4 regions of the Aliikangiella maris genome follow, and region 4 is predicted to be linked to each of the others. Evidence: predicted binding sites of a transcription regulator. Region 4 holds the regulator's gene; each other region holds the start of a gene.
What was found. The regulator FNR, encoded in region 4, switches genes on or off when oxygen is low (the NO sensors DNR and NnrR bind a similar motif). The targets are predictions, from matches to a motif close to TTGATNTANATCAA.

Region 1 (3,218 bases), on a different contig from region 4:
TAAAGAATGGATGAATTGGTCGTCGTCATTACCTGATGATATGCAACAGCTCATTGAAGCTGTTCGTCAACATGATGAGCAAGTATAGATGAGTCGCATACTTACTGATGCTCTCTATTCGATGTATGCAAATTTATGATCCCAATTAATAAAAGCGTATGATGAAAAATAATGGTCAATCATTGATTTTCCCACAGTGGCCTGCACCCGCCAATGTGAGAGCAGTGGTTACTACGCGAATGGGTGGTGTAAGTATTGGTCGTTATGCTTCATTGAATGTGGCCACACATGTTGATGACAATCCTCAATCTGTGGCACAAAATCGGCAGCAATTACTGGATAATTTGCCAACTCAATCTGGCTTAAAATATACTATTGCCTGGCTAAATCAAGTTCATGGAAATCAGTGTATTGAAGTTTCGCAAAGTACACCACAAAACCAAACTGCCGATGCCGCATTTACCACTAAAAAAAATATCATTTGCAATGTAATGACGGCTGATTGTTTGCCTGTATTATTTGCCAACCGTCAGGGTAGCTGGGTGGCAGCTTGCCATGCTGGTTGGCGCGGTTTACTGGCTGGTGTCATTGAGAATACAGTTAACCAGTACATAAATGTTGAACAACATATTAAACAAAAAGACTCAATAAACACTCAATTTGTTAAAGACCAATCAAGTACAATTAATATAGCAAGTAATATAGCAAGTAATAATAAGCCCCAATTACAGTCATCAACTAATGATTTAATCGCTTTTATTGGTCCCGCGATTTCCCAACGGCATTTTGAAGTTGGCAGTGAAGTTTTTACGCAATTTGTGAGCAAAAATAAGCAATATACGTCGTTTTTTCGTCCAGCTCACAATCAATTTTCTGCGCAAAAATATGACTTTGATTTTGTAGGGCTAGCACGATTTATCATGCAGCAAATGGGGATTGAAGTTTTTGGCGGCGAATGGTGTAGTTTCAATGATGAGCAACGCTTTTACTCATATCGGCGAGATGGACAAACCGGGCGCATGGCGAGTTTAATCTGGATTGAATGATTATTTTAATCGAATGATTTTCTGGGGTGAGTCGAAGCTCATTTAATTGACAATTACATCGGGTTATTGCTGAATTGAGTCAAGACAGAGTTAAGACAAGACAGAGTTAAGACAAGTTTATGATTAAATTCTATTTTTTATTGGTGGTGTTTCTTTGTTGAGTAAAAATATCAATAATATGAAAACCTGGGAATAGTTAGCATGATTAGTTTTGCAGTACTTGCCGTTTTACTCGGTGGAATCGGTGCAGTGCTTTATATTGGAAAAAAGAACAATCAAGCTGATTGGGGACATTGGCTGACCAATATTTTAGATGGATTAATACGAGTTTATTGTCGCCGATATCATCGTCAAAATGATCAAAAAATCAAGATTCCTCAATCCGGGCCGGTCATACTGGCTAGCAACCACATTTCAGGTATCGATCCATTTATTATTATTACCGCAACCAATCGACCCATTCGATTTATGATTGCGCAAGAAGAATATCAAAAACCAATTTTAAACTGGATGTTTCGAGCCGCCGGATGTATTCCGGTTGATCGTGCGGGACGGGTTGAAAAGGCGTTTCGCAGTGTTATTCGAGCCATTCAAGCTGGCGAAGTTGTTGCAATTTTTCCGCAAGGTGGAATCCACCATACTACGACACCTCGAGAAAAAATTAAACCCGGTATAATAAAGTTGAGTTTATTGACCTTAACACCAATCATTCCTATCAGAATATGGGGGATTGTAGCGCCTGGCACAATTACGCAAGCTGCAATTCAGCGAAGTCAGGTAGAATTTGAAACTCATTGCGCTATTTCGGCTGACCAAGTGGCTCATCCAGACTTTGCTGGTGAAATGTCACAATGGTTAATCTTTTCAACTCATCAAATTCGTCTTGATTAATTGCAAATTGAGTTTTATTGGTATAAATTTCTTGTCTTAACAAAGCTTGATCCAAATCAGCATTTGCGCTGCTTGCATTACTTGATTTATTAGCAAACACCCCCATTTTGTAGGTATCGTTAATTTTAGATTTTAAAATATTTTATAAGGGGCACTTATGCGAATGGATAAATTTACCAGTAAGTTTCAACTGGCAATTGCAGATGCTCAATCGCTAGCATTAGGCCGCGATCATCAGTTTATTGAGCCTGTCCACTTAATGACGGCTTTATTAAATCAAGAAGGTGGCAGTGTGAGACACTTGTTCTCACAAACCGGTATTAACTTACATAGTTTACGCAGTCAATTAGGCGAAGCGCTGGATCATTTACCACAAGTTCAAGGTGTTCCGGGTGAAGTTCACATTTCAAATGATTTAGCCCGATTGCTAAATCATTGTGACAAGTTGGCCCAACAACACAAAGATCAGTATATTTCAAGTGAACTTTTTATTTTGGCAGCATTAGAAGATAAAGGTGAGCTAGGCCGGATTTTAAAATCCCTTGGTGCCGATAAAAAGAGTATGGAAAAAGCGATTGAAAATGCTCGTGGTGGCCAAGCTGTCAATGATCCAAATGCCGAAGAGCAACGCCAGGCATTAGAGAAATTCACCATTGATTTAACTGAGCGGGCCGAACAAGGAAAATTAGATCCAGTAATTGGGCGGGATGATGAAATTCGTCGGACTATACAAGTTTTACAACGTCGTTCTAAAAATAATCCGGTGTTGATTGGTGAACCGGGTGTAGGAAAAACTGCAATCGTTGAAGGATTGGCGCAACGAATTATTAATGGTGAAGTTCCTGAAGGTTTAAAAAATAAAAGAGTATTGTCGCTAGACATGGGCGCTTTGATTGCCGGTGCCAAGTTTCGTGGAGAATTTGAAGAGCGGCTAAAAGCGGTATTAAATGACTTAGCAAAACATGAAGGTCAGGTTATTTTATTTATCGATGAATTACACACAATGGTTGGTGCAGGAAAATCTGAAGGCTCAATGGATGCTGGAAATATGTTGAAACCAGCGCTGGCCAGAGGTGAACTGCACTGTGTCGGTGCGACTACATTAGATGAATATCGTAAGTATGTTGAAAAAGATGCAGCACTTGAAAGACGCTTTCAAAAAGTTCAGGTAGATGAACCAACGGTTGAAGATACTATTGCTATTTTACGTGGATTAAAAGAGCGCTATGAAGTTCACCACGGAGTAGAAATTACCGATCCGGCAATAGTTTCTGCGGCGAC
Region 2 (3,218 bases), on a different contig from region 4:
ATAAATTGCGCAAGTTAACCCTAAACGAAATTGGCTTTGCTGATTTTTAGAACCTAAACCAACAGAAACAGCAAATGCATCCATACTCAATGCAAACGCTAATACAAATACTTCAATCAAATTAAATCACTCAATAACTTTATTAATAATCATTCGGTTTATTACTGATTTAAATTACAGCACTTCACCAATAATATTTGAAATAGAAACCATTCCAAAAAATCGAGAATCATAACTGTTATCCCGGTTATCTCCCATAATAAAAACCTGATCAGGCAAAACTTGAAAAGTATTACCATCTACTAACTGGCAACTTTCTGAAAATCCATTTTGGTTGTGCAAAATATTAAATGTTACATTCTCTATCTTTTGCTCATAAAGAAGTAACTCATCTGAATTAGCAAGCTGTTCATTCTCTATCAAATGATGCTGATTATTCAATAGCTGACGACCTACAACAACCTCATTACATCCCTGTTCATTACAGTGTGTAATTTCGAATGAATGCCCAGTAAAGTGAAGCGTATCACCCGGCACACCGATAATTCTACCTTGAAACGCCTGCGGACTGTCGATCGACTTTAAGTATAAAACGGTATTACCACGTTTTGCCATTTCGTACATTGCGCTATTTTCATTGATATATAATACATTACCGTTTAAATAAGTTAATGCTGACTTTCTTTTATCAACATATAAAATATCATTTCGGTAATAATTAGGCGCCATGTTAACTGAGCTCACCTGATAAGTTTCAACTAAAAAGCTTTTTACCAAATTAATCCCTATTATATAACCAAAGACATAGGGTAATACCACATACCAGCGACTATATAGTGGCATAAGCGTATGTGGCTTAATTTGCTTATAACAACGCCAGCAATCAAATATGCCGACAAGGAGAATGATTAGTTGTATCAGCCAGATAGATTCAACTGAAAATTTTTCTATTATTTTTAAATCGGCATAAAAGGTCGAAATAGCGAGCAAAACAAATGCTAAATACACTAATCCCCTTTTAAATCGACCCAAATACAACATGCCACAAAATGGCGTTCCCAAAATACAAAATATGAGTGCTAGAATAAAGCTTTTTGGTGGTTGACTTGAAGTATTAACAGTGCCTGCTTGTCCCGGCTGATAATAAGAGTTATCCATATGTTACCCGTTTAATACCTTTTTATTCACTCAGTATATTATGAACTGAATGACTTTAATATTAACATAATTTGTTATCAAAGTTCATGCAGCGACACGGCGTAAAAATCGATAAAATATTGGCAATAGCTTAAAATAAAAAAGCAAACCTTTACAATAAGGTTTGCTTTAATGCAGTCTTAACGATGTGCCCTAGAACTTAGACACATCCGTATTATTAATTAAAAAGTTGTTGAAACACCTAACATTACAACCCAAGGGTCAATATCAACATCAACACTGGCGGCTACAGAGTCATTGATAATAACATCAGCAGTTGTGTCAATCTGAATATAACGAAGGCTACCAGTAAATTTCCAGCCATCAGTCATTGGTGTATCAAAGCCTACTTTAAATGCAAGACCCGTTGAAGATTCCAGATCTAACTTAGCTTGTGCATTTAATGCTGTGTCTAATGTGCTACTGCTCTCTTCTTCAAAGAAAACGGTATAGTTTAAACCAGCACCAACATGGAATTGGGTTTCTTCACCCCATTGGTAAACCAGACTGACCACTGGAGGTAAATGTTTAGTTTCACCTAATTTGGCACCTGATAAAGAACCAGTACCAACAATATCATGAGAAAATGGCAGTGCGCCTAATACTTCAACACCCCAGTTTGCATCAACCATATAAGTTGCACTAAATGCTAATCCTGTATCTGAATCAACACCAACGCCGCCACCTAAAACTTCTCCACTGTCATCATTAGGAGAAACATGCGCGACGCCAACGCGGAAAATCCAGTTATCAGCATTGTCTTGTGCAGCAACGAAAGGTGTCGATAAGGCAGCAGAAATTGCCAAAGCAATGGTTAGTTTTTTCATTGTCATTAACCTTAGTTATAATGTTAGTTAGAAGCGCGCACAGTCTAATCAGACTGACCGCAAAGAATATTGATAAATATCAATTGATTTTGAAATTTTGCGGCATTCTAAATTAAAAAGATTGATAATGACATGTGAATTTAGTGACTATTTTGTGAACTGATAGACAATAATTAAGATGCTTTTTAAGATTTCTTCTATTGATTACAAACTGACATATTTTTGCGCTTAATACTTAGATTAAAACCCGCTTGCATATCAGTTTATTATAAAACGTTCAACTAAAAAGTTGAGCAAAATCAATAACTTTAACCACAATTTATTTAGGTTTAATTTTAAATATCCTGGCTAACAAATGGTAAAAAAATATCGATAATCAGCATTTAACTTCGTGTATTTATCAAGCAACTGACTCCCATGGTTGCGACATTTTTCTTGTCATTTCGGCATAATCAAACTGTTGACTCTGTTGATTTTGCTGCCACCAAAATTTTTCGTCGGTAATAAAAATTGTCTTAACCAGATTGCTTCTGGCACAAATGCTAACTCACATTTTCGCTTTTTTAATTTGATTATTTTTATTTTTTAGTCACATTTTTAATAGATAACCAATTTACTTTTCACACATGCAATATCCACGTAATATGTTCTTAAGTTCAACCCATTTGAGTCTGTCCACTTGGTATAGGAAAATCACCAAGCTCCGGTACTGGTTCAAGTAAACTTTTGTCAATTTCTACCATACCCGATTCAAGCGCTACTGAGGTTGTTTCTTCCCACATTCCTCTTTGACCAATATTCAACTGCGTTTTTTGCGTAGTGAGTCGGCGCAACGCAGCGTAAGTATTATAATCAGCCCCACCAACCTGATATCGACCACCTTGTTCTCCATAAACATAAAAACTTGGATTACTTGACCACCACTCTACTTCTCGAGCAAGCAATCCGATATTACGTCCTTGAGTGGCAACATAAACCGTGGTCGAAGATTGCGGCGTTTTAAATTCAGCTTTCCAGGGTTTGTTGCCAAATCGAGTTTGTATGGCAACAGTTAAACCGCCCAGTTTCGGATCAGGTTGTTCCGCAGTTGGTGCTTCACCTCGCCCCTGCATATCAAGTAATGTTTCGGTATTGGTAATCATGTGACGAACATAAGTTTGCATTAATTGCGTCAACAGCGGCACTTCAACCCAC
Region 3 (3,218 bases), on a different contig from region 4:
TTACACGAAGATAATTTTTCAAGCTTGTAACGACTTCCACAAAACGATTGTTACTAAAATAATTACTGCTCGCATTTGACAACTAAGTCTTATATCAATTGCCAAATGCGAGTTGCCACTTTGACTAAATTTCTGAAAACTAAATTTTATCCAATCAATGTTCATCGTCAGTTCTTTAGTGGAGTAACTCGAGTTTTATTGAATATTCTGATATGAGTTGTTGTTATTCGTTCTTTTCTTATCGACCAATAGATTATTATTGCTACAATAGTCAGTAGCGTTGCTATTTCGCATTTAACAAGATAACCTGTGTGTCACTCAAAACTATTTTGGTGTCACCTTTAATGCTTGGTGTCTTTATTGTTAACAGCCTGATTATCGCTATTGTCGTCTTGATTCACTATGAAATCTTGCATCAATTGACGCATCAATTACCACGATTGAGAGTAAAACATAATTTTAAAATTGTGATCGGTGTTTTTGGTGCACTATTTGCGCATATAGTTGAGGTGTGGGTATTTGCTTTAGCTTATTATGTGATGATTCATATTAGCGGGTGGGGAAATTTAGTTGGAAACTCTAGCGGTTCGCTCATGGATTGTGCTTATTTTTCCTTCACAACTTACACAACCTTGGGGTTTGGCGATATACAACCGGTTGGTGAAATTCGATATTTGACGGGGATAGAATCATTAACTGGACTAGTGTTAGTCACCTGGACTGCTTCATTTTTATATTATGAAATGAAAAGTTATTGGAAAGAAAATTAAATAAACTGCCGGTTAGTCGACCCGGCAGCTTCAATGTTTTGGTGAGTATCGGTTACCGCTTTAGCTTATACCTCAGCGTTCCTCACAAACGTGACAACAACTTTTAGTTTTTTAAACGACACATTAGTTTCAACTAAAAGCCAATGCTGCTAGGTTTTATTGAATGTTAATGTGGCGTTGACTGTTTTTTGGTAACTCTGATTTTTTCAAATGTAATTGTAATAGACCATCTTTGAATTCTGCGTGAATATCTGCTTCGCAGACGTTTTCAGGCAGATTAAAGGTGCGCTCAAAATGGCCATAAAATCGCTCAATGGTGTGAAGCTTTTTATCTTCTTTTTCAAATTTTCGCTCACCCGATAAAGTGAGATAATTGTTGTTAATCGCCACTTTGATATCTTCTTTTTTGACTTCTGGTAATTCAACTTTAATGAGATATTCACTGGCATCTTCAGTGACATCAACGAGCGGTTTCCAACTTGATTCGATAGCAGAGTCTTGAAAGTTACTCATTAATCGAGTGGAAGGTGAAAAAAAACTGTCAAATTCTCTAAAAGGATTCCATCTAACTAAACTCATGATCTTGTCTCCTAGTTTTTTAAATGAATCTATGAAGGGTGGAATAACTTGACTACCACGATGTAATTGTAAATAAATTGAGCAAATGCGTATTGACTAAGGTCAAAAAGAACAGTAGATCGAAGGTACGAAATATGCTTATTAATTTAAATATTCAACAGAACTGTGCTAAGTTGGCGTAAATAATCGGTTAATATATGGCTTTTTCTTATAAGCAATTGGTTAAATAATGGTTGATATTCGTCGAATATTCTGTAGGATAAACAGTGATTCCCTTAAATAAATAAGATCATGTTCTCAAAATCTTTTAATTTTAAATTCTCTCCTTATATCCCAACTCCCCTTGTGGGTTAGTTAATCTATTTTTTTATTTATCGTTTTAAAAAAGTTTAATTAATTATCTGTGAACCGCGGGCTAATCCAGGTTCAGGTAATAACTCAAATCTGAAAACAAAGTGAGTGTAAAAATGCAAATGATTGACTGGCAGCGTGCCGTGATCAAGGTGGGGAGTGCGTTAATCGCGCCAGAGGGAAATGGTTGTAGTATTCGTTATCTGTTGGCATTAGCTGAGTTTATTCAACATTCTGTGCAACATGGTAAAGAGGTGGTACTGGTTTCATCGGGGAGTGTTGCCGCAGGGGCAGGGCTAATGAAATTTGATTTGGCTCAGCAGGTCTCTATTCCGCAAAAGCAGGCTCTCGCTGCAGTGGGCCAATCTTATTTAATGCAACATTGGCAAAAATTATTTGATAATCAATGCGCACAAATTTTATTGACGCGTTCTGATTTGGAAAGTAGTAAGCGTGTAGCGAATGCAAAAAATACGCTCAATACGTTATTACAGATGCAGGCAATCCCAATTATCAATGAAAATGATTCTGTGGTGATTGATGAATTAGTGGTTGGTGATAATGATAATCTGGCGGCACAGGTCGCTGTTATGTGCGATGCTGACCTGCTGATTATTTGTAGCGATGTCGATGGATTATACAACAAAAATCCACAGCTTCATGCCGATGCGCAATTAATCGAAGTGGTTGAAACGATTGATGATTCAATTTTGCAAAGTGCTGGAATAACCACAAACCCGATTGCAACCGGAGGTATGAAAACTAAAATTCAGGCAGCAGATACGGCGATGCAAGCAGGCATTAATACGTTAATTGTTAATGGTAGAAAAGCGGCAACTTTTGAACAGCTCAAGCAAACGCGGCAAACAGGCACACTATTTTTTGCTGCGTCTAGCCGAATGAATAGCATGCTGAATTAGGAGAAAATTATAATGAATACTCAAGACTTAACGGCGATTAAACAACAATGTGAGCAAACTCGTAAAGCAGCAAAAGCAATCGCATTAGCCAACCCGACACAAAAAAATGCAATTTTGTTCTCAATGGTAAAAGCATTAATAGAAAATAAAGCCACTATACTCGCGGCCAATGAGCGTGATGTTGAACAGGCGGAAAAAGACGGCTTGTCTGCAGCGATGATCGATCGGTTAACCATTAATTTAACAGGCATTGAGCAAATGCAAAAAGCCTTGGCTGAAGTGGCCGAATTGCCTGATCCGTTATCGGAAGTCTTGCCTATGACAAAAAGGCCAAATGGTATAAAAGTGCGTAAAAAGAGAATTCCGCTAGGGGTTATTTTAATGATTTATGAATCACGCCCCAATGTTACTGTTGAAGCGGCTGCGTTGGCTTTAAAAAGTGGTAATGGGATTATTTTACGTGGCGGCAAAGAAGCTTTTCATTCCAATCAAGCCATTGCTACCTGCTGGCAAAAAGCACTCACTGACAATGGTTTTCATCCTGCTGGAATCACCGTACTCGCATCGACTGATCGCCAGTTAATGAATGAATTACTCA
Region 4 (3,218 bases):
TTACCGCAATATGCAATGAGGCGTTTACAAAAAGGCCTGGATTTGCAGCGATACTAAAATCATTTGCACAGATTAATCAGCATGCACAGTTAACTTGTAACATTTTACCTGGACAAGAATCATTTAAAATTAAACCACTACTCAATGCAAATGGTTGGATTTATCTGAAAGAATCCACTGAGAGTTTAGCAACTGGGGAGAAAGTCGAGTTTTATCCAACCATACCTTATTGGTTTTAATTGTGTTTATCGTTAATCGACTAAAGAAAAATGGTTGTTTTATTGATTACGGCTATTTGAATTTACTTTAGCTTATTTTTGTTTAACCAACTTACTCATAGCACTTATGTATTTAAAAATTCAATCCGATTGCATCACCTTTAGAGTGAGCCAAGCCGAGGCTCAACAATTATTAAACACCGGAGAAATAAAAGATTCAATCACTCTGAATCCTCTAAACCAAATTCAATATATGGTTAAAACTACCAATAACAATGCTGAGTTACTCTTTGATTTTGGCTCTCAATTAAAATTCACTTTATGTGTTAATAAACAAGTTCTTGAAAGTGAAGTTAAAGACAGACCAAGCAAACAAGGGATTAAAATCACAAGTAGCACTGCGATCAGTGCTTTTCTTGAAATTGACTTAAAATCAAAATAACTAGACCGATTGATAATCTGCCAGATAATTTAAATTTCGAAATGCGGACTCTTCAATATTCAAATTAACTGGCGTTGCCTTTATTTGCTTGAGGAAATCTCTTACACGATAAGTCTTTTGATTGAGTAATTGACTGACAGTGTTATGACAAGATCGATTTAGCAACATACATAAGTAATGCTCTCTTACATCAGTCACTAAATAATAAGCAGAATCAGAAAACTGAATTTGTTGCACAAGTTGATGAATTAATATTTTAGGTAGGAGTGGTACATCGACAGGTAAAACAAATAACCAGTCATTCTTCATAATTTGCAGCCCTTGCTCTATGCCTGCAAGCGGTCCAGCATAACCTTCTCGTTGATCGGTAACAACCAGATATCCATATTGTTGATAAGTTACTAAATGACGGTTAGCAGAAATAATTAATTCTCCTACCTGGTCTGCCAGCCAATCTATTTGATGCTCGATCAAAGGTTTTTGTTGGAATTGTTGTAGTCCTTTATCTTTTCCTTCTAGTCTGCGACCCGCACCACCAGATAATATGAGTCCTGAAATAAATGACTTGTCAATCATTTGCCAAATTCATCCTCATAGAATTGCCTACCAATATAACTCACAGTTCCTCTTAATAAATGAGCTATTCAAATATAAATAATTTAACCTTGAGTACTCAATAAAATAAATTATCTCAAACACTTAAAATCTATTATACATGACAAGATGTACCAGCTAAGGAACTTAAGCCTTCCATATCTTTAATTTGAATATAACGATCTTGAATCGATATGAGCCCTTGCTTTTGCAAACGGGTTACCAAGCGACTTACTGTTTCTACGGCTAAGCCCAAATAATTACCAATATCGCCACGAGTCATGGTCAACTGGAATTCCTTATTGGATAAGCCTCGGCGTTTAAAACGACCAGAAAAGTTTATAATAAAAGCCGCAAACCGCTCGTCAGCATTCTTTTTACTGAGCAACATCATTAAATCTTGCTCTTCGCGAATCTCGCCGCTCATAATCTTAAAAAGCTGCTTTTGTAAGCCGGGCAATTCCCGTGAGAGTGCTTCAAGTTTATCAAAGGGGATGGAACAAACCAGTGAAGTTTCCAAGGCTTTGGCAAAACTAGGATACTGTGTACTGCTAATTGCATTTAAACCAACTATTTCACCGGGTAAATGAAATCCGGTAATTTGTTCCGTACCATCAGAACTGATGGTGTAGGTTTTGAGACTGCCAGAGCGAATAGCGTGTATTGCATCAAATGTATCACCGGCATGGAACAAAAAGTCGCCTTTTTTCAGTACCTTTTTGCGTTGAACAATATTTTCGAGATGTTCGATATCAGAATCAGCTAACATCACGGGTAGACACAATCGTCTAATACTACAGGTCTGACACTTTATTTCACTATGCAAAAAATTATTCGAAGACAACTTTGACCCACCCTTTGTTTTGAATATACAGGTGCATTATACTCAATTTATATATTCAAGGGAGCCAATTTTCACAAAAATTAACGATATTCACAAAATAGAAAAGCCAACAAAATTATCATTTTAATCATTTACTCAATCTATTTGCGCTTAAATAAAGCTGAATCAGTCATTTAGATAACTTTTGAAAAACACCTGATTTCCTGTAACTCATTTAAATAGGCGTCAAATGTCATGCAAATATTACGAATCAGTAATCGGCCTTTAGCAAAGACTTGAATTGAATCGCCTGAATAAGTAATAAGTTTATCTTCAATTAGCGGTTGAAGCATCTTTAGTTCGCGAGAAAAATAGGTTTTAAAATTAATATGATAGCGAGTTTCAATCTGATTTATATCTAGATAAAAGTGACAAATTAAATCAAATATGACATTTTTCCTAATCGTGTCATCAAAAGTCATACTCGCTCCACGCCAAGTGGGTAGCTGACCCTGCTCAAGTAAATGATAATAACTATCAACTTCTCTGACATTTTGATGGTATTGCCCATTCAACGAACCAATCGCAGAAACCCCTACGCCGATTAATTCATATTCCTCGTGTGTTGTATAGCCTTGAAAATTACGATGTAATTGCTGATTATTTTGCGCGATAGCCAATTCATCATCAGGCTTGGCGAAGTGATCCATACCTATATAGCAATAACCGCTTTGTTGAAGTTTATCAATGATATAGGCAAAAATGGCCAATTTCTCCACTGGAGTTGGTAGCTCAGCACTTTTGATTCGACGCTGTGGTTTAAAACGATGAGGCAAGTGTGCATAATTAAAAACAGATATTCTATCAGGAGATATTTGAATAACTTTGTCTAAAGTCGCGGCAAATGTTTCTCGAGTTTGTAAAGGTAATCCATAAATCAAATCGAGATTAATCGAACGAAAGCCATGCTTTCTTGCTTCATTAATTAAATCACGAGTTATTTCAAAAGACTGGATGCGGTTGATCGACTGCTGAACTTTAGGGTCAAAATCCTGAACGCCCATACTCATGCGATTAAACCCCATTTGAGCCAATACTTTAATATCGGTAATTGCCAAAGCCCTTGGATCCACTTCGATAG

Region 1: clpB (ATP-dependent chaperone ClpB) is a predicted target of FNR. The motif match lies at 1,984-1,997, and genes of this name have one in related genera.
Region 2: ABVT42_RS05320 (OmpW/AlkL family protein) is a predicted target of FNR. The motif match lies at 2,094-2,107, and genes of this name have one in related genera.
Region 3: ABVT42_RS04470 (Hsp20/alpha crystallin family protein) is a predicted target of FNR. The motif match lies at 1,442-1,455, and genes of this name have one in related genera.

What each region holds. Positions count from the first base shown of each region.
Region 1 covers NZ_JBFDAH010000003.1:153,231-156,448, reverse strand. The annotation lists gene rluD (23S rRNA pseudouridine(1911/1915/1917) synthase RluD) at 1-88, shown strand, start outside; gene ABVT42_RS03915 (purine nucleoside phosphorylase YfiH/LACC1 family protein) at 159-1,046, shown strand; gene ABVT42_RS03910 (lysophospholipid acyltransferase family protein) at 1,248-1,937, shown strand; gene clpB (ATP-dependent chaperone ClpB) at 2,095-3,218, shown strand, end outside.
Region 2 covers NZ_JBFDAH010000004.1:226,676-229,893, reverse strand. The annotation lists gene ABVT42_RS05330 (manganese efflux pump MntP) at 1-120, opposite strand, end outside; gene lepB (signal peptidase I) at 175-1,158, opposite strand; gene ABVT42_RS05320 (OmpW/AlkL family protein) at 1,380-2,024, opposite strand; gene ABVT42_RS05315 (eCIS core domain-containing protein) at 2,681-3,218, opposite strand, start outside.
Region 3 covers NZ_JBFDAH010000003.1:302,027-305,244, reverse strand. The annotation lists gene ABVT42_RS04480 (phosphoadenylyl-sulfate reductase) at 1-30, shown strand, start outside; gene ABVT42_RS04475 (potassium channel family protein) at 312-770, shown strand; gene ABVT42_RS04470 (Hsp20/alpha crystallin family protein) at 927-1,349, opposite strand; gene proB (glutamate 5-kinase) at 1,817-2,620, shown strand; gene ABVT42_RS04460 (glutamate-5-semialdehyde dehydrogenase) at 2,633-3,218, shown strand, end outside.
Region 4 covers NZ_JBFDAH010000001.1:433,950-437,167, reverse strand. The annotation lists gene ABVT42_RS01985 (molybdopterin molybdotransferase MoeA) at 1-239, shown strand, start outside; gene ABVT42_RS01980 (DUF7009 family protein) at 346-660, shown strand; gene mobA (molybdenum cofactor guanylyltransferase MobA) at 661-1,236, opposite strand; gene fnr (fumarate/nitrate reduction transcriptional regulator Fnr) at 1,370-2,098, opposite strand; gene hemN (oxygen-independent coproporphyrinogen III oxidase) at 2,272-3,218, opposite strand, start outside.